2 linked regions of the Undibacterium sp. 5I1 genome follow. The protein of the gene in region 2 interacts with the protein of the main gene of each other region in a pairwise test. Links are inferred from orthologs where the notes say so. Each region holds a gene or a part of one and is shown on either strand. Other genes may lie near its edges.

Region 1 (11,938 bases), 520 kb from region 2 along the record:
CTACGCAGCATACGATTACTCGCTGAGTGTATGCAGGCGTTTGAACAGATATCTGCCCAATATGTACGTCAATTCGGGCTAACGCATTCTCAGTTTGACATTATTGCCACCCTCGGCAATACCCCTGGCATGTGCTGCAAGAGTCTCGCTACCAAAACCCTGATTACCAAAGGCACGCTAACGGGCGTACTAGATCGCCTTGAGCAAAAGGGATTGGTCATACGTGAGCGTGGAGATCAGGACCGGCGTCAATTATTTGTCAAATTGAGCCCCGCGGGCGAAGCCGTATTTGAGGAAGTATTTCCCCAAATGGTAGAGAACGGAGCGCGGAGTTTTGCTACTTACAGCGACCAAGATTTCGTGACGCTAGAGGCGGAACTACGGAAATTTAAAGCCAGCTTGCATGCTGGTTTGAGTGACCTGCCCACCCCCCAAGTTTGCTCATTGAGCGATCAGGTCAAATAATATACTCCCCCAATAGTATAATTTATTGTCCATAGAATCATTGGACGATAAGGCATATTTCTTAAAAATGAAGGGGAGTATTTTCCTTCCACCCTATTTCCATCAAAAAAAACTGGTGACTACTATATATTTTTTTGTGTTGAATTGTGCTGAAAACCCACCCAAAAATCACCAATTTTTTCGACTCTACAACAACTCAGATATGATCACCAACAATCGGTCCAGTACCGCTAAACCGATCCAAGGCCAAATAAATCACAGGCGTGATAAATAAGGTAATCGCTTGCGAGAAAATCAAACCACCTACCACAGCCAAGCCCAGAGGTTGGCGTAATTCCGCACCGGCACCCAAGCCCAGCGCAATTGGCAATGCACCTACCAACGCGGCAAGGGTGGTCATCATAATCGGGCGGAAACGCTGTACGCAGGCTTCACGGATCGCTTCTGGCGGCGTCATACCCTGATGGCGTTGCGCGTCCAGCGCGAAGTCAATCATCATAATCGCGTTCTTTTTTACGATACCAATCAGCAGCAAAATACCGATCATCGCAATCAGCGTCAGATCTTGTCCAAACAACTGCAGCGTCAATAGCGCACCGACGGCAGCAGATGGCAACCCAGCGAGAATTGTCAGCGGATGGATATAGCTTTCGTACAACACGCCCAGCAAGACATAGATAACCAACAGCGCGGCGACGATCAATACGACCTGCCCTGATTGCGAATTTTTGAATACCGCAGCATCACCGCCGTAGGTGGCAATAATGGATGCGGGTAATTTGATTTCATCCCGGTATTGCTCAATTTTTTTCGTGGCAACACCCAAAGCGGCGCTAGGTGCAAGATTGAAAGAAATCGTCACCGCTTGCAACTGTCCGGCATGGTTAATTGAGGTCGGACCAACCGAACGCTTGATCGTTGCAAAACTCGATAAAGGAACCAGACCGCCGCCACTACTACGAATGTAGATGCCGTCTAAAGCACTCTCATCTTTTTTCTGATCCGGGGCAAACTCCATGATGACCTGATAGCTATCCACGCTGGTGTACATGGTCGATACCTGGCGCTCACCAAATGCGCTGTATAAACTGGAGCGGACGCTGTCCATATTGACACCCAGCGCGTTGGCACTGTCTCTGTCGATCTTGAGTTCTGCCTGCAAACCCTTGAGTTGCGAATCGGTTGTGACATCCTTAAAAACAGGATCGGCACGCAATTTGTCCTGCAACTTAATGGACCAGTCGCTTAACTCCCCGGCAGTAACGCTTTGCAAAATATATTGATACTGGCTCTTACTTTGACGCCCACCTAACTGCAAGTTTTGCGTGGGACGTAAGAAGGTGGAAATACCTGCGACTTCACTTAATTTACGGCGCAAACCCTCCACTACAAGTTTCATCGGTTTGCGCTGATCACGCGGCTTTAAGTTGACGAACATACGTCCGGTATTCTGCGAGCCGCTACCACCATTGAACGATGCCACCGTCAGCACATTGGGGTCATCTCGTATAATTTTGGCGGCTCTGTCCTGCAATATCACCATCGCGGGAAAAGACGTATCCTCCGCGGCTTCGGTCTGCACGCTGATCTGTCCGATATCTTCTTCCGGAAAAAAACCTTTAGGAATCGTCGCAAATAAATACGCGGTTCCGGCAAAGGTAATTAAGGCAACCACCAGCACCAGGCCGCGATGACGCAAAGCCACATCCAAAGCGCGCGAGTACGAGTTCAGAGAAGAGTTAAAGCCGTTTTCAAATACATGCAGCAAAGCGCCGATCAGTTTTGGCGGCTCTTTCATCTCATGTTCGCTTTTCAGAAAACGACTAGCCAGCATCGGCACCAGCGTTAAGGAAACAAACGCAGAGGCGACGATTGCCAGCGATACGATGACTGCAAACTCGTGGAACAACTGACCAATCACGCCCGGCATAAAAAAGATAGGAATGAAGACCGCAATCAGTGAAGTTGAAATCGAGATAATCGTAAAACCGACTTCCCGCGATCCCTTCAATGCGGCTTTAAAAGGTTCTTCACCCGCCTCCACATGGCGCATGATGTTTTCCAACATCACAATCGCATCATCCACTACCAGCCCAACAGCCAGGGTCAGCCCTAGCAGAGAAATATTGTCCAGCGTATAGCCAAAACCCCACAACAAACTGATTGCACCAACCAAAGAAACTGGCAAAGACAGGGTCGGAATAATCGTCGCGACTAAACGACGTAAGAACAAGAAAATCACGATCACGACCAAAAAAATCGTAAGTATTAAAGTCAGATTGACATCATGCAATGCGTCGCGGATAGAGACCGAACGATCATTCACCTGATTGATTTTGACTGAGGCTGGCAACTGCGCTTGAAAGCCCGGCAACGCGGCTTTAATTGAATCAACTACTTTGACGGTGTTGGCATCGGTCTGGCGCTGAATCGCTAAAGTGATGGAACTTTCACCATTAAAATTAGCCGATGATTTAAAGGTTTCGTAACTATCTTCGATCTTGGCAACATCATGCAAACGAACGACTTGCCCACCTTTATTGCTGACAATTAGATTAGAAAAATCTGCTGCGCTTTGTAACTGGCGGTTAGCTAACAAGGTTAAGGTTTGTTTATCGCCGTCCAAAGTGCCGACGGGCGTGTTGGCGTTTGCCGCCTTGATACTTGCGGATAACTCATCCAGCGAAATATTCCGTGCAGCCAGTGCATCAGGCATCACCCGGACCCGTACTGCGTAACGCTTGATACCAAAAATATTCACTTGCGCCACACCATCAAGAGTGGACAAGCTAGGAGAAATCAAATGCTCGGCATAATTGGTGAGCTCCGACAAACTTAACGAGGGCGAAGTTAATGCCAAAATCAAAATCGGCGCATCCGCAGGATTGACTTTGCGGTAAGAGGGTAGCGTCGTCATTTCTACCGGTAATGAGCGTTGGGCGCGCAACAAGGCGGCTTGCACGTCTACCGAGGCGGCGTCAATGTTCCGGTTTTGATCAAACTCTAAAGTCAGTGAGGTCGTGCCTAAAGTGTTGCTGGAACTGATGACAGACAAACCGGGGATCGTGGCAAATTGCTTTTCTAGTGGCAGCGCAACCGAGGTCGCCATGGTTTCTGGACTAGCACCGGGCAAGACTGCATTGACGCTGATCACTGGCGTGTCATAACTCGGCAAAGCGGCAATCGGAATAAACCGATATGCCAAAACACCCGCAACAACGATAGACAAGTTCAGCAATACCGTCATCACAGGACGGCGGATAAATAACTCCGACAAATTCATGATGCGCTCGCTGCTTGAGAAGCGGATTTTTCTGACTTGGTGTCTGACTTCGTATCCGTTTTAGGATTAGTCGTTTTACTATCCGCTGCACGCTCACGTATCAGATTGCCGGGACGCAGATTTTGTTTGCCATCCAAGACTACTTTAGCGCCAACTTCGATTCCAGTGACGACGGCATCCAAGGCTGCGGCGTACATCACTTTAACCGGGCGCAAGCTCACTTTATTATCAACATCAACCACGTAGACCGCGCTGCCTTGCGCATTATTGATTACGGCATCAATCGGTATCACGATAGCGTCTTTAATCGTACGTACACTCAATCCGATATCCGCATAAGCGCCTGGCCACAACTTTAAATCACGGTTGTCAAACACGGCTTTGGCCTTAATCGTGCCGGATAAAGCATCTACTGCGTTGTCAACAAACTGCAAACGACCACGGTATTTTTCCGGGTGATCTGGCAATTGGGCAGTGACTGCATTCGGATTTTTCTGGTCCTCTTTTTGATTCATCGCATCCAGTGCGTCCTGCAAATTTCTTTGTGGCAGCGGGAAGCTAATGGTGATCGGGTCCATCTGGGTAATCGTTACCAGCGCAGGCACAGTGGTGGTAGCCTGTACTAACGAACCTGGATAGACACTAATCACACCCGTGCGTCCTGCGGCTGGGGCAACAATACGATCATAGGTCAGCGCTACTTTGGCCGCATTCACCGCGGCACGATCAGAAGCAATTACCGCAGCTTGTGCGTCTACTTGAGTCTGACTGGTATCGACCACACTTTGCGACACGAATTTTTTATCGAGTAAATCTTTGCTACGCGTCAGTTGTCGCTGATTGTCAGCCTGAGTTGCAAGGTCTTTATCCAGTTGCGCCTGCGCCTTTGCCAGATTGACTTCATCGGCACGGCTATCCAGAGTAAATAGCAAGTCGCCTGCTTTGACAAACTGTCCTTCCTTGATATGCACTTTGGTAACGGTACTGGTAATTTGAGGACGAATATCGACGGTGCTTAGCGCCGTAACAACGCCGTTGGCAGAGAGCTGCACGGGGTAATCACGCTTGATCGCCAGGGTGGTCGAGACACTGATAGGACGATTATTATCGGCACCTGCTTTGCTGGCTTTGTCACCTGCATCGGTTTTAGCGGCACTCCATTTGTAGTAGCCACCGGCAGCCAAACCAGCAACAACTAACACGGCAACGATCGTCTTTAATTTACTCATACTCTTTTACCTGGTGGGTAGGACAAAGCCAATAAAATTTAGCAGCTTGTTGATTGATTAATTAATTAGTCTATGGGTCTAGTGGGTTCGTACATTCAGTACATTTAGTGCAAAATTGCTTTCATCAATTCATCAGCGTTTACTATTTTTATCACATGAAAAATTGAAACAATTTGACCAAATTTTAAAGATGGTAATGCTATCAAAGAAAAAGCCAGCTCAAGAGCTGGCTTTACTATTTAATACTTTTCGTTACAAGCAACGCGGTTCATCAGACTACTGCGCCGTCTGTGTCGTCTTTCTCTTTGATCGGCTTAATCAAGTCTTCACGTTTAACCCCCAGCCACATCGCAATCGCCGCTGCAACAAACACAGAAGAGTAAATACCGAAACAAATACCAATCGTTAATGCAATGGCAAAATAGTGCAACGTCGTGCCACCGATGAAGAGCATGGACAACACCATCATTTGCGTACAGCCGTGCGTAATAATGGTGCGGGAGATCGTGCTGGTGATCGCATTATCAATCACTTCTGTAACCGACATCTTACGTTGCTTACGGAAATTCTCACGAATACGATCAAAAATAACCACTGATTCATTCACCGAATAACCCAACACAGCCAATACCGCAGCCAAGACAGAGAGATTAAATTCCCATTGGAAGAAGGCGAAGAAGCCCAAAATAATCACCACGTCATGCAAGTTGGCGATAATCGCGGCGACCGCAAATTTCCATTCAAAACGAATCGCCAGATACGCGACTACGCCCAAAATAACAAATAGCAGGGCCATCAAACCATCATGCGCCAACTCATCACCAACTTGCGCGCCAACCAACTCAACTCGTTGCAACTTAACATCAGCATCATGCGCTTTTAAAGCACCAAATACCTTATCTGTTTGCTGAGCTAAAGTTTCATTCTTTGGCAAAGGCAAACGAACTACGATCGTTTGCGCCTGGCCGAAAGTCTGCACCGGGGCATCCAGATAACCAGTGCTGTCAACGGTCTTACGGACCTCATCGACATTGGCGGCCTTGGAATACATCACCTCCATAACGGTACCGCCAGTAAATTCAACTGAAAAATTCAAATTTTTATGCAGCAAGAAAAATACAGCTGCGACAAAAGTCAAAGCAGAAATGACATTAAATATCAGCGCATTGCGCATGAAAGGAATGTCTTTTTTAATACGGAATAATTCCATGATAAATCCCTAAATTCTTATTGTGTCGGCGGTATTGATTAGTCTGCAGGTTTCCAAATCTGTCCGATCGCAAGAGAAGTTAATTTCTTCTTACGTCCGTACCACAGATTGACCACACCACGCGAGACAAACACGGCTGAGAACATCGACGTTGCAATCCCCAGACAATGCACAATCGCAAACGCTTTAATCGGACCCGATCCAAAAATCAGCAGCGCCAAACCAACAATCAAAGTCGTCACGTTGGAATCTAGAATTGTCGCCCAGGCACGGTCAAAACCAATCGAGATCGCAGCTTGAGGTGTATTACCAGCACGCAGCTCTTCACGGATACGCTCGTTAATCAAGACGTTGGCGTCAATCGCCATACCCAGTGCCAGCGCAATCGCCGCCATACCAGGTAGAGTCAATGTGGCCTGTAACAAGGAGAGAATCGCTACCAGTAATAATAAGTTGACGGACAGGGCCATCACACTGAATACACCAAACAGCATGTAGTAAGCGATCATGAAAACGGCAATTGCGATAAAGCCATACAGCGTAGAGTTAAATCCCTTTTGGATATTATCTGCACCTAATTGCGGACCTATCGTGCTTTCCTCAATAAAGTCCATTGGAGCAGCCAGCGAACCAGCACGCAACAACAACGCCAAGTCACTTGAAGCGGCGGTAGAACCCATGCCAGTAATATTGAAGCGGGAACCCAACTCATCCTGAATAGTGGCTACTGTCAGCAACTCGCCCTTACCTTTTTCAAACAAGACGATCGCCATTTTTTTGCCGATCTTACCGCGCGTACCTTCACGCATTTTGCGACCACCATCGCCATTCAAATCGATACTGACAGACGGTTGTTGATGCTGATCAAAACTGGCAGAAGCACCAGAAATATAATCACCAGTAATCACAGGGTCCTTATACAAAATTGCAGGTGCACCACGACCAACTTTAAATAATTCAGAACCAAATGGAACTGCAGTATTTTCATCCACCAGACCAATTACACTTTCATCTACCAGACGCACTTCTAATGTAGCCTGGCGTCCAATAATATCTTTCGCGCGGTTGACATCCTGCACGCCTGGTAATTCCACCACGATGCGATCAGCGCCTTGCTGCTGAATAATCGGCTCCGCAACGCCAAGTTCATTCACCCGTTTAGACAAAGCAATAATGTTTTGTTTAACGCCTTCTGTCACCGCTGCCTTCAAGGCCTCTGGCTTCAAAGTGATCAGCAAGCTCAGCTCGGTGTTATCTGCGTTTTTGACATCAGTCATCTGCACATCGTTGATCTGACTAGACAAAACATTTTTCGCCTTACCTAAGGTATCGGCATCACGGAACTTCACGGTAATTTGCTGACCGTCACGAGAAATACCCGAGTGGCGAACTTCTTTATCCCGCAGTACGCTGCGCACTGTAGATTGCAGACCTTGTAAGCGGGTATTTAATAATGCTTTGGTATCGACTTGCATCAAGAAATGGACACCGCCTTGCAAATCCAGCCCCAGCGACATCGGCAAAGCATGCAAACTTTGCAGCCATTTTGGCGTGTCATTCAGCAGATTGAAGCTAATGCTATACAAAGGATCGGCAGGATCAGTATTCAAGGCTTTTTCTAATGCGGCCTTCGCTTTGAACTGGATATCGGCATCCTTAAAACGAGCACGGACAGAGCCTTGAGTGCCGTTATTCTCGTAAGACAAACTAGTTGCGGTAAGGTCCTGCGCTTTCAGCGCTTGCTCAACGCGACCCAACATATCGCTCTCAACTTTGACAGTTGCGCGAGCGCTATTGATTTGAATTGCCGGGGACTTGCCAAAAAAATTGGGGACTGTGTACAGCGCGCCAAATACTAGCGCGACGATGATCAGAAGATATTTCCAGAGGGGATAGCGATTCATATCGGTTCAGATTAAATTAAATACTGGGCTGAATGTGCAACGCAGCCATAAAATCCAGGGCTGCGTTGAATCACAGTATCAGATCGCTTTGATCGTGCCTTTAGGCAACAACATAGTGATAGCCACTTTTTGCACAACAACTTCAGTGCCGTTAGCGATTTCTATCGTGACATAAGCCTCAGTGACTTTAACCACTTTGCCTAACACGCCGCCAGCTGTGACCACTTCATCATTTTTCGCCAAAGCGTCCATCATCGATTTTTGTTCTTTTTGACGCTTCATTTGCGGACGTATCATCAAAAAATACAGCACCACAAACATCAAAATGATGGGCAGGAAACTCATCAAATCACCGCCACCACTAAAAATGGAAGATTGCGCATAAGCATTGGAAATAAACACGTTAAGACTCCAGTAAGATTTTAATAATTATCTGCAAGACAATAAAATTGGAAATGAATCAGCATAAGCGTCTCAAATGGTGCCAAAACCACCAAATAAAAGAGCACACCTAAAGAGCTCGCCATCAATCACAAAGCGCCACATTCTAGCATTGGAGCAGCGGCTTACCGTGATTTAGTCGCTTGATGTTGGGGATTAAAGTCAGGGTTAAGCTTAAATAGCAGCAAATAAATCTAGGCACTGATAAACGTCATGCTCAATCAGCGGCGAATAATTCAGATACAGGCAATTATTCTTGAACTTACGCTACAAAATAATAAATATACTCCTATCGTGTATATTTAAGATGTCCATATAATCATTGGACAATAAGGCATATTTCTAAAAATAAATGGGGAGTATATTCATCGATTAACGAAATCAGAGCGAACCATTACGCATTGAACTGACTGAATTATTGCACCCGGCGTATCTGCAAACCCCGTTGTTGCAATAAATCCAAAATGCTGTTCTTGCCCACCATATGACCAGCGCCGACGACGATCAGTACCGGCTTATTGCCGTTGACAAGCTTAATCACTTTGTCGCTCATGCCGATATTGCGATCATCCAGCAACCGCTTCATGAGCTTAGCGGTGCTGGCGTCTTTATCTGCGGATGACTGCATGATTTTCTCTAAGGCAGGCAAGTCACCACTTTTCCAGGCGGCCACCATTGCTTCGGAATCCCTCATCGCGTCGCCATCCTTCATACTCGCAATCGTATAGGACAACATTTCATCGCTCTCAGCATCGCTGAAGTCAGTCAATACTTTCATTTGAAAAGCCAGTGTCTCCAGTTGGTAGACAGACTTACCGTCCGCTTTGGCTCGCTTTAAAAAATGCAAATCAATCCCTGCATCTGGGGTGTAGCCAGTGCTTGTCATCATGCCGATCATTAAGCCAGTTGCAACGACGCCCGGCTTAAGTTGTTGCATCTGTTCTGCCGCCGGACCAAAGCTAGTAGATAACTGTGCCCAGGTCTGCGCAGACAAATGTTTTTCCAGCTTGTCTGGAGCGACATACATGGTTAAAGGCATGACTTTTTTGAGCGCAGCCATGTCGGTGACATCAGTTTCCACTGCAAGTATTTTTGCATTTTTATACGCCGTCTCGACTGCTGGCGACATCGGATAGAAATCGGGCTTGGCCAGATGGATGGAACCAAATAAATATCCGGTCTTGGTACCGGACTTTATCTCCCATAGAAAGCCCTTAGTTTTCTCTGCACCCTCAGCAACGCTGCTATTGGTGTCGGCATAGGCGCTATTCGAAAAGACCAGACAAGCCAGGCTAAGAGCAATCCATTGTTTGAACGTCATACGTCTGTTTTTAAAAAATGAAGAGATAAGTTATCGGAACACACTAATCCTAAATTGATAGAATTGACTCAAACCCCGCGCGCACGATCTGCATGGAACTGCGCAACAAACTCTGGAAAACGTTCGTCATCTAATGACTGACGTATGCCCTTCATCAGTTCCAGGTAGTAATGCAAATTGTGGATAGTATTGAGACGGGCACCCAGGATTTCGCCTGTGCGGTGCAGGTGATGCAAATAAGCGCGGGAGAAGTTTTTGCAGGCATAGCAAGAACAGGTGTCGTCCAGCGGTGCTTTCTCTTCTTTGTAGCGGGCGTTCTTGATTTTGATGTCGCCATAGCGGGTAAAAATCCAGCCATTACGTGCATTGCGGGTTGGCATGACGCAGTCGAACATATCGATACCGTTTGCCACACCGGCGACCAGATCTTCTGGTGTGCCGACGCCCATCAGATAATGCGGTTTGTTCTCTGGCAAGCGCGGGCCAACATGTGCCAGGACGCGCAACATGTCTTCTTTTGGCTCGCCAACGGATAAGCCACCGATGGCAATACCATCAAAATTAAATTCATTTAGGGCCGCCAACGATTCGTCTCGCAGATGTTCAAACATACCGCCCTGCACGATGCCGAAGAGAGCATTGGGATTTCCACCCTGATCAAACTCATTTTTTGACCGCTGTGCCCAGCGCAAGGACATGCGCATGGACTTGGCGGCTTCTTCTACTGTCGCCGGGCGGCCATCGATCTCATACGGTGTGCATTCATCAAACTGCATCACGATATCGGAATTGAGTGCGCGCTGAATTTGCATGGAGATTTCCGGCGATAAAAATAAGCGCTCGCCACTGATTGGTGACGCAAACTTTACACCCTCTTCCGTGATCTTACGCATCGCCCCAAGCGAGAACACCTGAAAGCCGCCGGAGTCGGTCAAAATCGGTTTATCCCAGCCCATAAAGTCATGCAGACCGCCAAACTTATTGATAACACTCAAACCAGGACGCAGCCATAGATGGAAAGTATTACCCAGAATGATATGAGCATCGATTTCTTTCAGTTCCAACGGCGACATCGCCTTGACCGAACCGTAAGTACCGACCGGCATAAATATCGGTGTTTCGATCACTCCGTGGTTGACAGTCACACGACCGCGACGGGCGGCGGTGGTTTTGTCTTTTTTAATTAATTGAAATTCGAGCATAAGGATTTACCGACCTGTATATAAAACATTTGTAAGGTGCGCCGTGCGCACCGGAGACCTGGGTGTAATTTAGATGCCGCTATGTGTAAACTATCTTATTACTGATCAGAGGTATTAGTCAGCAACATCGCATCACCATAACTAAAAAACCGATACTCGTTGGCAATCGCATGAGCGTAGGTGGCACGAATACGATCATAGCCTGCAAACGCAGATACCAGCATCAGCAAGGTTGATTTTGGCAAATGGAAATTCGTGATAAGCCTGTCTACTGTTTTGAACACATAACCTGGCGTGATAAACAAATTAGTGTCATCGCTACCGGCCTGCAAAGTGCCCGTTTGCGACGCGGACTCCAATGCACGCATGCTGGTGGTACCCACTGCGACGACAGCTTTACCCGCCGCTTTAGTAGCGCATATTGCATCAACCGTCGCTTGCGGCACGGTGTACCACTCACTATGCATTGCGTGGTTGGCTAGCACCTCGGTACGTACTGGCTGAAAAGTCCCGGCGCCGACGTGCAAAGTCACATACGCAAAGTTAATACCTTTGGCGCTGCACGCATCTAGTAAGGCCTGATCAAAATGCAAGCCGGCGGTAGGCGCGGCCACTGCGCCAGGCACACGTGAATACACCGTTTGGTAACGGTGCTCATCAAAATCGTCAGCTTCATGATTGATGTAGGGCGGCAACGGCAAACGACCGTATTGCTCAATCAGCTCAAACACATCACCCGGGAAATGCAGAGTAAAAAATTCTCCCGCACGCTCACCGACGACGACATCAAACGCATCTGCCAAGCGGATTTTGGCGCCAGCATGCGGTGATTTGGAGGCACGCAGTTGCACATGAACGATATGCTCGTCGGCCGTATTGCTGA
Region 2 (11,977 bases):
ATGAGGTCTAAATTCTTCACTCAGCTTACCAAGAGTCTGACTTTTCTAATGGCTTGTGGCTATAAACGCCAAGAGTGCCGATAATTATCTCAGTGCATCTTAGAAGATAAATCTAAGGATCATCAACATGAATAAATTTGGAAATCTCGTTGCGTCAACATTCATGTTTATCTTTGGACTCGCCAGTCTCTGGGTGGCAATCAAAGCATTACTCAAGGGATCAATTAGCATGGCGAGTGGAAGCAAGGATGTCTTGTTTTCGACTAATCCTATCGGATTTTTATTCGTCGTCGCATTTTGGATTACCTTCGGTTTATTTCTGATCTGGGTATCAAGCCGTAAAGAGGTCGATCCTTTTCAGCCAGATGACAGCAGCGATGCAAACGGTAAGCGAGCGGACTATCTACCCGAGCCTCTGCTGCTATATAAGTCACACGCTTGGGCGATCGGCATTATTGTTCTGATGACGCTATTCATGTTACCCCTAGGATATTTCTCTCTGGCGTTGTCCCAAAGCTTGGGTGCAGGCTTTGGCTTGCTCTTGATGTTGCCTTGGTTAGCCTGGTATTTATCAACGATCTGGCGCTGCATAAGAGACATTCGATGGCAAGGTCCGGCCTTAAAAATAGACCATGTGGGAATCAAAATCTATACAGAGAACGGGCACCTAATTCCGTGGCACGATCTTGTTGGCATCCGTTTAACCGCCTCTAGCAGCAATACTTATTTGGTCGTTCAATATAGGAATCTGGACACAGCCCGTCATCGTATCGCGCCATATAGCTTGTTCAGGTCGATCATGAGTCGCATTTTTTATCGTGGCTTTGAGGCTGGGATAAAATTAACGTCCCTCAAATTCAAACGCGCTAAAGTCATGCTGACAGCGCAAGCGTTTCTTCAATATTCGAAGCGGAGTTTTTAATCGGGAACTTCTAAAAACTCTTTAATTATGATTAGTCTAATTATTCTGGGTTCTTGAGCCATTTTCGTCTTGGAAGCCGCAGAATAACTGGAATATTAAAATTGAAAAAGTCAACAATGGCGCTATACAGGATTGTGGATTGCTTACACTCTCGCTCAGGATTAAGTGGAGTTTTATTCTGCTCAAAACAGGGCAGTTGGGCGTTGGCAGCTAGGCAAGTGTGTTGACGTTGCCGCCGATAGCGGGATTCGCAATGCTTAAGCTTGGCGGAGTGATGGTGCGATTCTCTGCTCCTAGAGCGATGGTCAAATCCTTGGTGATGCTATTATTTTCTTTAGAACGACTGGTTGTAGGGAGAGGCGTTTGCTGACTTGCATTGACGCTGTTTACCTGATCAATACGCGCCCTAACCTGACTAATTTTGCTAGACAGCGATTGAATTTGCACTTTGCCTTCTATCGTTTTGGACGACGCGCAATTTACACAATCAGATAGCTGTTGCTGATACCTGGCAAGCTGCGCCTGAAGACTGGCAAGCGCCGAAGCGGCATTGCCAGGATTAGCTGCACTGTTCCCGCCAATGATTGCAGAGGATGTTATCGCCTGTACCATGCTTCACTTTCGTCCTTGCTAATATCAATTGCACCTCGTATTTAGCTAAGTCGAACGAATAGCGGAAACCTTACATGAAATACAGATTTTGACGGTCCAATAAAAATGGAAATTTCCAACTACTACTTATTCGCTAACGACAACACATTATCACTACCGCCCGCGCCGAATACTTGCGCTTTCAGATGAGCTAATTGATCACGTACCTGGGCCGCTTTTTCAAACTCCAGATTTTTGGCGTGATCGAGCATGAGTTTTTCCAAGCGCTTTATTTCTCTGCTAATTTGCTTCTCACTCATGACTTCATAGCGCGCATGCTCTTGTGCAGCTTCTAGCTCTTGCTTGGCTTCTTGTTGGCTGTAGACGCCATCAATTAAATCTTTAATCTGTTTTTTAATGCCGATAGGCGTGATGTTATTCGCCAAATTAAACGCAACTTGTTTAGTGCGCCGACGTTCAGTCTCATCAATGGCGCGACGCATAGAGTCGGTAATTTTATCGCCGTATAAAATTGCCATCCCGTTTAAGTTACGTGCAGCACGGCCTATGGTTTGAATCAGGCTACGCTCCGACCGCAGGAAGCCTTCTTTATCAGCATCCAAGATCGCCACCAAAGACACTTCTGGGATATCCAGACCTTCTCGTAAAAGGTTAATGCCGACCAACACATCGAAGGTACCCAAACGTAGATCACGGATAATTTCTACCCGCTCTACCGTATCAATATCGCTGTGTAAATAACGTACTTTGATGCCGTTGTCCGCCAAAAAATCGGTCAATTGCTCGGACATTCGCTTCGTCAATGTCGTGACCAAGACACGCTCATTTTTCTGTACACGAATCGTAATCTCGTTCATCAGATCATCGACTTGCGTTAATGCCGGACGCACTTCAATTAGCGGATCGACCAAGCCTGTCGGTCGTACTACTTGTTCAACAACTTGATCGGCATGCTGTTTTTCATATTCTGCCGGGGTAGCTGACACAAAAATCGTCTGCCGCATTTTGCTCTCAAATTCTACAAACTTGAGCGGACGATTATCTAGCGCGGACGGCAGCCGGAAACCATAATCAACCAGATTTGTTTTTCGTGCTCTGTCGCCGTTATACATGCCGTTTAACTGTCCGGTCAGTACATGTGACTCATCTAAAAACATGAGCGCGTCTGCGGGCAAATAATCCACCAGTGTCGGCGGTGGATCACCGGCTTTAGCGCCACTTAAATGGCGTGAATAGTTTTCAATGCCTTTAGTAAAACCGATCTCGGACATCATCTCTAAATCAAAACGTGTACGTTGTTCTATCCGCTGCTCTTCAATCAGCTTATTCTCTTTGCGGAAAAATTCTAAGCGTTCACGCAGCTCGATTTTGATTGTTTCTACTGCGCGTAATACGGTTTCGCGCGGGGTCACGTAATGCGAACTTGGATAGACAGTAAAGCGTGGAATTTTTTGTTTTACGCGGCCGGTCAGCGGATCAAATAATTGGAGATTTTCGATCTCATCATCAAACATTTCTACCCGTACTGCTAGTTCAGCATGTTCTGCCGGGAAGATATCAATCGTATCGCCACGCACCCGGAATGTGCCGCGGCCGAAATCAATTTCGTTCCTGGTGTATTGCATCTGAATCAGGCGTGCGATCAAATCCCGCTGGCTGACTTTGTCCTTTGTGCGTAAGGTCAAAATCATCTTGTGGTATTCGCTAGGATTACCGATACCGTAAATCGCAGAGACGGTCGCGACAATAATCACATCACGCCGCTCCATCAGTGACTTGGTGCAAGACAAGCGCATTTGCTCAATATGCTCGTTGATCGCAGAATCTTTTTCGATAAATAAATCACGCTGTGGGACATACGCTTCTGGCTGATAATAATCGTAGTAGCTGACGAAATATTCCACGGCATTACGCGGAAAAAATTCGCGGAACTCGCTGTACAACTGCGCTGCCAAAGTTTTATTAGGTGCAAAAACAATCGCAGGCCGGCCGCTTTGCGCGATTACGTTTGCCATCGTATAAGTTTTGCCAGAACCGGTTACCCCAAGCAAAGTCTGGAAAAACAAACCGTCGTTAATCCCCTCCAGCAACTTGGCAATCGCAGCCGGTTGATCGCCCGCCGGAGGAAAAGGCTGAAATAGCTCAAACTGAGAATCCGGAAAAGTGACGAACTTGCCTTCCGGCGGATTATTAGTATTGCTATTATTTTCAGCAGAAATTATCGATGCTACAGGCATGACGCACTTACCTTTGTTAGAATGGGGTGATTGAAATTTCAAGCATGTCCAGATTGTCACCAATTGGCATTATTCCAACCTCTCTGTCAGAAATTTGACAGCTAATTTTTCATATTATCACGATGAACGCACCTGCCTCCGCCTCCCTGTTCTCTGCCATAGAAATGGCACCACGCGATCCTATCCTCGGCATCACAGAGGGCTTTAACGCGGATAAAAATCCCGCTAAAGTCAATCTTGGTGTCGGCGTTTATTACGATGATAATGGCAAAGTGCCATTGTTGGAATGCGTCAAAAAAGCCGAAGCTATTTTGATGGAAAAATTCGCGCCACGCACTTACTTGCCGATTGAAGGCTTAGCTGCTTATGATAAAGCAGTACAAGAATTAGTGTTCGGTGCAGACAGTGCCGTTGTTGTAGAAAAGCGTGTCATCACGGCGCAAGCAATTGGTGGCACTGGTGCATTGAAATTGGGTGCCGACTTTTTAAAACGCTTCGCGCCGGATTCGCAAGTATGGATCAGCGATCCAAGCTGGGAAAACCATCGCGCTTTATTTGAATCTGCTGGCTTTGTGGTCAATTCCTACCCCTACTACGACGCAGTGACTAAAGGCGTGAACTTTGCAGGCATGCTAGAGGCACTGAAGGCCATGCCAGCAGGCGCGATCGTGTTGCTGCACGCGTGCTGCCACAATCCGACTGGCGCCGATCTGAGCGATGCACAATGGACGGAAGTCATCGCAGTCGTCACCGAACGCAAGCTGGTACCCTTCCTGGATATGGCTTACCAAGGTTTTGGCGATGGCATAGAAGCCGATGGCAAAGTAGTACGCCGCTTTGCGGAAACTGGATGCGCTCTGTTCGTCTCCAATTCATTCTCTAAATCCTTCTCCTTGTACGGCGAGCGCGTTGGCGCACTGAGTATTGCCGCCTCCAGTGCAGAAGAAGCTGCGCGCATCATGTCTCAATTAAAGCGTGTAATCCGTACTAACTATTCCAATCCACCAACTCATGGCGGCCAAGTAGTTGCGACCGTATTGTCAACACCAGAACTGCGCCAATTGTGGGAAGAAGAACTGGCAGGCATGCGGGTACGCATCCGCGAAATGCGCTCTGCCTTTGTTGCAGAGTTAAAAGCAAAAGCTCCAGCGTATAACTTTGACTTTGTGACCCAGCAACGCGGCATGTTTTCTTACTCTGGCTTAACGAAAGAGCAAGTAGAAAAGCTGCGTGATAACAATTCTATCTACGCTGTCGATACCGGTCGTATTTGTGTTGCAGCTTTAAACAAGCGCAATATCGATGTCGTCATTGACGCAATTGCTCAGGTTTTATAGACGTTTCAGGGTAGAAAAATTTTGACAGAACAGGCAAAGACGCATATAATCTTTGTCTCTGTTCCCTGATAGCTCAGTTGGTAGAGCGACGGACTGTTAATCCGCAGGTCCCTGGTTCGAGTCCAGGTCGGGGAGCCACAGAATTCCTAGCATGTTGCAAGTGCAGTAAAAAGTTTAACGAAGATCATCATTTCTTCTATTCCCTGATAGCTCAGTTGGTAGAGCGACGGACTGTTAATCCGCAGGTCCCTGGTTCGAGTCCAGGTCGGGGAGCCAAATAATTAAGGGGTCGCATGCAAATGCGACCCCTTTTGTTTTTCGCTCAAATGTTATTCCGATGCATTTGTTGGGAAATAATCGGTCAGTCTCTTTTTAAATCTGGCGCATAAATTGTCCTGTCCAAGCTAATCCAAGTTTCTAAAGAACAAAAGCCCGACATCAATCGGGCTTTCATTTTCAAGCATCCAATACATCAGCAAATACATCAGCAAATCAATCCGCGATCACACCATCATTAAGTAAGCTTTCTACGGCTTAACGAAACGCAAAGTAAAGCGGTCGCTCTCACCGATCTCTTTGTATTTCTGACGATTATTTTCTTTATCAGCGTAGGTCGGCGGCAGTGTCCAAACACCTTTCGCATAATCCTTTGTATCTTTAGGATTAGCATTCACTTCACTCTTCCCCACCAATTTAAATCCTGCTTGCTGGGCTAATGCGATGACATACTCTTCTGGCAAATAGCCGGTATCAATTAATTTTGCGTCTAAAGTTTTACCAGCAGCCGCGCGATGATCAACCACACCTAACACACCGCCCGGTTTAAGCACGTCGAACATCGCCTTGAAGGTAGGGACTTCTGTATGATCTCCGACCCAGTTATGCACGTTTCTAAAGGTCAGCACGTAGTCAGCTGAGTTTGCCGGTCCAAATTGCGGTGCGGCTGGATCAAAATTAATTGTCCTTGCTTTGCTGTAGCGCTCAGGATCTGCAAGAAATTTTTTATTTTGTGCGTCTGCTGTTCTGTTCTGATATGCAGCGCTGCTAGCAGACACTTTATTGCCGTCAATATTGGCGGCAATGTAATGGCCCTTCTCTTTTAAAAAAGGTGCCAGTATCTCGCCATACCAAGCTGATCCGCCCGGAGTAATTTCGATCACCGTCGCATTAGCTTGAACACCAAAAAATTCCAAGGTCTGTTTTGGGTGGCGATATTGATCTCGCGCGCGATTTTCGTCAGAACGCCAAACACCTTTGATAACGGTGTCTAAGCCGGAATCAACTACGTTAGTTTGTGCTACAACGGGGTTGAGCACGCCGCAAAGCAGAGCACTAACGGTCAGAAATAAACGTGATTTATTGATTAAATGAGATTGGGGGAAGTTCATGAATTATTCCTAGCATTTTTAAATGAGCATTAGCACTGCCTGGCTCCACTTAGGTTCAACAAGGAGATGGGTCAGAGCTATCTATTTGAAACAGTAGACCAAGCATTGTCACAACAATTCTGCATACATTGAATATATTTTTATGGTACGTCATTCTCTACAGAAGAATATACTCATCATAGTATATTTTAACTGTCCATATATTAACTGGACAGTAAGCCAATTTAAGAAAATATAATGGGGAGTATATTCAAGCAATGTTTGCAGTATCAAGCTAAAACAAAAATTCCTCTTGCATTACCTGCCCCAATTATCTGCCCCATTAAGTCAGAATAAGCATGCCACATAAAATTAAAGCCAGACATGATTGAAATCTTGAAATTTCAATCATGTCTGGCTTAAAAGGTGACGCTAAGGTGCTTCGTTCACCAGCACCAGCATCAAATCAGCGCTTTAACAAATTGAGCACTGCATGCAGTTCTTCGCGAATCTGTAATAAATTAACCGGGATTGTTACTTCCATTTCATTCAGCTCATCTTTGATCGTTGCATGCAAATTCAATTTATTTCTTGCACCATTAATCGTAAAACCCTGCTCATATAAAAGTTCGCGGATACGGCGTATCAACAAGACTTCGTGATGCTGGTAATAACGGCGATTGCCACGTCGTTTTACCGGTTTTAATTGAGTAAACTCCTGCTCCCAATAACGTAATACATGTGGTTTGACACCACACAATTCACTGACTTCACCGATAGTAAAATAGCGTTTCGCTGGTATCGGCGGCAACACAAAAGCATCGATCTTGATTTCGCTCATAAAGGAATTCAGGCAGCATGTGCAAGGGGTTGACTACCTGCAGCGTCGACCATTCCTTTAAGTTTTTGGCTAGCATGGAATGTCACAACACGACGCGCGGTAATAGGAATTTCTTCACCAGTTTTCGGGTTACGGCCAGGACGCTGGGGTTTATCTCGCAATTGAAAATTACCAAAGCCAGATAATTTTACCGCCTCGCCTCTTTCTAACGCATCACGAATCTCGTCAAAAAAAGTTTCCACCATATCTTTGGCTTCACGTTTATTCAAACCAACTTGTTCAAACAAGAGTTCTGCTAACTCTGCTTTGGTCAAGGTAGGTAAGTCTCGTTCCGCTTGTGAACGTGCTTTTGCTTCACGCATCGCCCGGTTCAAATCTGCATCAAGAACTGATTGCAGTTCGGCGGAAGTCACTTCATTCATTCTTTTTTAATCCTACTTGCTGAAAATCAAAGCGATCATCTTAAGCAGCTATGCAAAATGAGATCGCGATAATTTTTATTTATTTAGACGCACTGTCAGGTACATTGCGGCGGAGTTATCTCAACGTAATCTTGCTGAGAATTTACTTGCAGCTGCAGCCAGTAAAGATGCCATTGCAGCTTCTACCTTATCATCTTGCAGCGTACTTTGAGTATCTTGCAAGCTAAAGCGGAATGCAAGACTTTTCTCGTCAGACTCCAGTCCCTTACCACGATATTCATCAAATAAAACAACGGCTTGCAAGATTTTACATGTTTCGTTTGACTTCGCCTCAGCAAAGAAAACATCGAGTAAATCTTGAGCAGAAATTGTTTGTTTTACTAATAAAGCAAGATCACGAGTGACCGCTTGAAATTTTGAAATTTCTTGATAAATCGGTAGCGTAATGGATTGCAGACTTTGCGTATCTACTTCAAAAACGACTGGCGCTAAAGGTAAATCATATTTTTGCTGCAAACGTGGATGTAACTCGCCAACGATGCCCACTACTTTGCCATCACACTCAATACTAGCAGAGCGCCCTGGGTGCAAAGCTGGATGTTCAACTTTACTAAAGCGCAAAGTTTTAGGTGCAAACAAGGCTTCCAAGTCCGCTTTAATATCAAAGAAATCGACATTGCGTGTTGCCTGACCCCACTGTTCTTCAACTACGGGACCATATGCAAGTGCGGACAGACGCTTCGGCTGATCATAACCAGCAATCGTCAGAGGACCGTCTGGAATGGCCGCATTGCGCAGATAGATCGCACCAATTTCAAAAATGCGCACACGGTTCATCTTGCGATTTAAATTGTAGCGCGCATTAGCAACCAAACTAGCGATCAAACTGCTGCGCATCGCGCTCATATGACTGGCAATTGGATTCAGTAATTTAATCGGGGCGTCATTACCTACAAAATCTTTTTCCCAAGCCTCTTCTACAAAACTATAGTTGACGACTTCTTGGTAATCCATGTCTGCAATTTGACGACGGACTGTAAATAAAGAACGCTGATTTTCTGGCACAATGCGCATCGCGTTTGCTGCGATGGGAGGTAACGCAGGAATATTTTCAAAACCATAAACCCGGACGACTTCTTCAATCAAGTCCTCTTCGATTTCAATATCAAAACGATAGGATGGTGGCGTTACCAGGAATTCTCCCGGAGTTTGCTTAAACGCCAATCCCAAACGGGTAAATATATCGGCGATCTGCGCATCGTTCAATGCAACACCAATCACTTTAACCGCACGCGCCGTACGCAAAAGCACCGCAGGGCGCTTTGGTAAATTAACGATCAGGTCAGTGACTGGGCCGACTTTGACTTGCGTGCTACCACCACAAATTTCTACGATCAAGGCAGTAATACGTTCAATATGCTCGACTGTCGTCGCGTAGTCCACGCCGCGCTCAAAGCGATGTGCCGCATCTGTAGAAAAATTATAACGGCGCGCCCTACCCTGTATCGCTTGCGGCCACCAGAATGCTGCTTCCAGATAAATATTCTGCGTTTCGAGCGTTACGGCAGTAGAGTCACCACCCATGATGCCGGCCAAAGATTCGATCTCTTTGTCATCTGCAATGACGCCTATCCATTCATCTACTGCAACGGTATTGCCATTCAATAGTTTTAATGACTCCCCCGTTTTGCCCCAACGCACATCCAGACCACCGTGGATTTTATCCAAATCAAATACATGGGTTGGACGTCCAAGTTCTAACATCACATAATTAGAAATATCGACTAAGGCAGAGATTGGCCGCTGACCGCTGCGCTCAAGACGCTGCTTCATCCAGTCTGGTGTCGGAGCTTTGGCGTTAACACCGCGAATAACCCGACCACTGAAACGTCCACACAAATCAGGCGCAGATATTTTAACGGGTAAAGTTTCTTGCAGAGTGACTGCTACCGAATGAATTTCAGGCAGCGTTAACACGGTACCGGTTAATGCCGACACTTCACGCGCAACACCCAATACGGACAGGCAGTCTGCCTTATTCGGGGTCAACTTGATCGTGAATTTAAGATCATTTAATTGATAGTAATCCCGGAAATTTTGTCCGACCGGCGCGTCTACAGGCAAATCCAATAAACCGCCCTGATCGTCTGATAATTTTAATTCACGGGCAGAGCACAACATGCCTTGCGATTCAACACCACGCAATTTACCAACTTTGATCTCGAACGGTTTGCCATCGGCACCCGGCGGCAATACCGCACCCGCCATAGCACACGGCACTTTCATACCAACACGCACATTCGGTGCACCACACACAATATTGAGCAGAGTACCGGTGCCAACATCTACCTGACAAACGTTGAGGCGATCAGCATCAGGATGCTTGGAAATCTCACGAATTTCTGCAACGACTACATTACTAAAAGGCGGTGCGACAGCTTCTACTTCTTCTACTTCTAATCCAGACATCGTGAGTAAGTGTGACAACTCATCCGAAGTCATCTTCGGATCAACCATAGTGCGTAGCCAGTTTTCAGAAAATTGCATAATTCAGCCGTGTAAATATTCAATCATTAATACGATTTTTTACCAAAACCGCATAGGAAATTTGATGAGGAGATATAAGTTAAAAATCAAACGATCGTCATCGATTTCAACTTAATTAAACTGCTTCAGGAAGCGCAAATCTCCCTCATAAAATAAGCGCAAATCATTGATGCCATAGCGCAGCATTGCCAAGCGTTCCAGGCCGGAACCAAAGGCAAAACCGATGTATTTTTCTGGATCCATTCCCATATTTTTGATCACAGTTGGATGCACCTGACCGGATCCGGACACCTCCAGCCAGCGACCTTTTAATGGACCACTACCGAAGGCAATATCGATCTCCGCGGATGGCTCCGTAAATGGGAAGTAAGAAGGACGAAAGCGTACTTGCAAATCATCGGTCTCAAAAAAAGCTTTGACGAAATTTAAATAAACGCCTTTTAAGTCAGCAAAGCTGATGTTTTCATCAATCCATAAACCTTCAACTTGATGAAACATCGGCGAGTGCGTTGCATCACTATCTACGCGGTAAGTTCGGCCAGGAGCAATCACTTTGATCGGCGCTTGATTCATACGTGCATAGCGCACCTGCATAGGACTGGTATGTGTACGCAGTAGCAAGGGCTTTCCGGTACTGTCGTTACCGTCAATATAAAAAGTATCTTGCATCGACCGTGCAGGATGATTCTCTGGGCTGTTCAATGCGGTGAAATTAGTCCAGTCATTTTCGATCTCAGGACCGTCCGCCACATCAAAACCGATAGAGTGGAAAATTTCCTCAACTCGGTGCCAGGTACGCATTACCGGATGAATACCGCCCATACCACGGCCACGGCCGGGCAAACTAACGTCAATCGCCTCGGCATTCAAACGACTCTGCATTTGTGCATTAGATAAGGCATCACGCCTTTCTGCGAGCAGCGCTTCAATTTGTTCTTTTACCGCGTTGATAATCGCGCCTTGCACTTTGCGCTCGTCTGGTCCTAGCTTGCCGAGGCTCTTCATTTGCTCAGTAATCTGTCCGGTCTTTCCAAGATAAAGTGCCTTGGCATTTTCCAGTGCAGCAGCGTCTTGGGCGGCAGTAAAATCTGCGCGCGCTTGAGTTACGAGAGGATCTAAGGGATTCATGCGATTATTCCCGAAAGGGAAGTTGAAAATTGAACACTAAAAATAAAACGGGGCACAGGATTCAACCTCTGCCCCGCTCATATTGCGGCATTGCTCAACCAGAAACTAGCGAGCAAACCGCACCTAACAATTACGCTGCCAGGTTGGCCTTAACTTGATTAACAATCGCAGCAAATGCTGGCTTGTCAGTCACTGCCATATCGGCCAAAACCTTACGGTCCAGTTCGATAGAGGCTTTTTTCAGACCATTCATGAACACGCTGTATGTCAGACCGTGTTGACGACTAGCTGCATTGATACGCGTAATCCACAAAGCGCGGAATACACGCTTCTTATTACGACGGTCACGGTATGCATATTGACCAGCACGCATAACTGCTTGCTTGGCAACACGATATACCTTGCTACGACGACCGCGATAGCCCTTGGCTAAATCGAGAACTTTCTTATGACGGGCACGAGCTGTAACCCCACGTTTTACTCTAGGCATAGTAACTCCTTAAATAGTGAGTAGAGGTTAAGCTGTTGGCATCATGCGCATGACTGATGTTACGTCTGCTGCAT

Evidence for each region.
Region 1: the proteins of pheT (region 2) and secD interact in binary tests that used the Escherichia coli proteins (3 or more experiments, as listed by UniProt). The link is inferred for Undibacterium sp. 5I1 from one-to-one orthologs.

Annotation. Positions count from the first base shown.
Region 1 is NZ_JAVIWI010000001.1:2,558,228-2,570,165, forward strand. Bases 5,659-8,651 are described here. They hold secD (protein translocase subunit SecD), read right to left. Parts: upstream 8,092-8,651; coding sequence 6,226-8,091; downstream 5,659-6,225. Other genes in these bases: secF (protein translocase subunit SecF), read right to left, coding at 5,659-6,187; yajC (preprotein translocase subunit YajC), read right to left, coding at 8,170-8,493. Outside these bases: RGU72_RS11290 (MarR family transcriptional regulator), read left to right, coding at 1-465; RGU72_RS11295 (efflux RND transporter permease subunit), read right to left, coding at 662-3,748; RGU72_RS11300 (efflux RND transporter periplasmic adaptor subunit), read right to left, coding at 3,745-4,977; more of secF, read right to left, coding at 5,249-5,658; RGU72_RS11320 (TraB/GumN family protein), read right to left, coding at 8,948-9,853; tRNA guanosine(34) transglycosylase Tgt, read right to left, coding at 9,922-11,055; tRNA preQ1(34) S-adenosylmethionine ribosyltransferase-isomerase QueA, read right to left, coding at 11,154-11,938. UniProt on the Escherichia coli protein: Part of the Sec protein translocase complex. Interacts with the SecYEG preprotein conducting channel. SecDF uses the proton motive force (PMF) to complete protein translocation after the ATP-dependent function of SecA.
Region 2 is NZ_JAVIWI010000001.1:2,032,751-2,044,727, forward strand. What follows is about bases 7,573-10,604. They hold pheT (phenylalanine--tRNA ligase subunit beta), read right to left. Parts: upstream 10,286-10,604; coding sequence 7,859-10,285; downstream 7,573-7,858. Other genes in these bases: RGU72_RS09030 (integration host factor subunit alpha), read right to left, coding at 7,573-7,738; pheS (phenylalanine--tRNA ligase subunit alpha), read right to left, coding at 10,397-10,604. In the rest of the region: RGU72_RS08985 (VOC family protein), read left to right, coding at 1-11; RGU72_RS08990 (hypothetical protein), read left to right, coding at 128-922; RGU72_RS08995 (FlxA-like family protein), read right to left, coding at 1,133-1,534; excinuclease ABC subunit UvrB, read right to left, coding at 1,657-3,771; RGU72_RS09005 (amino acid aminotransferase), read left to right, coding at 3,894-5,108; RGU72_RS09020 (methyltransferase), read right to left, coding at 5,636-6,496; RGU72_RS09025 (MerR family transcriptional regulator), read right to left, coding at 6,942-7,316; more of RGU72_RS09030, read right to left, coding at 7,325-7,572; more of pheS, read right to left, coding at 10,605-11,413; rplT (50S ribosomal protein L20), read right to left, coding at 11,544-11,903; rpmI (50S ribosomal protein L35), read right to left, coding at 11,931-11,977.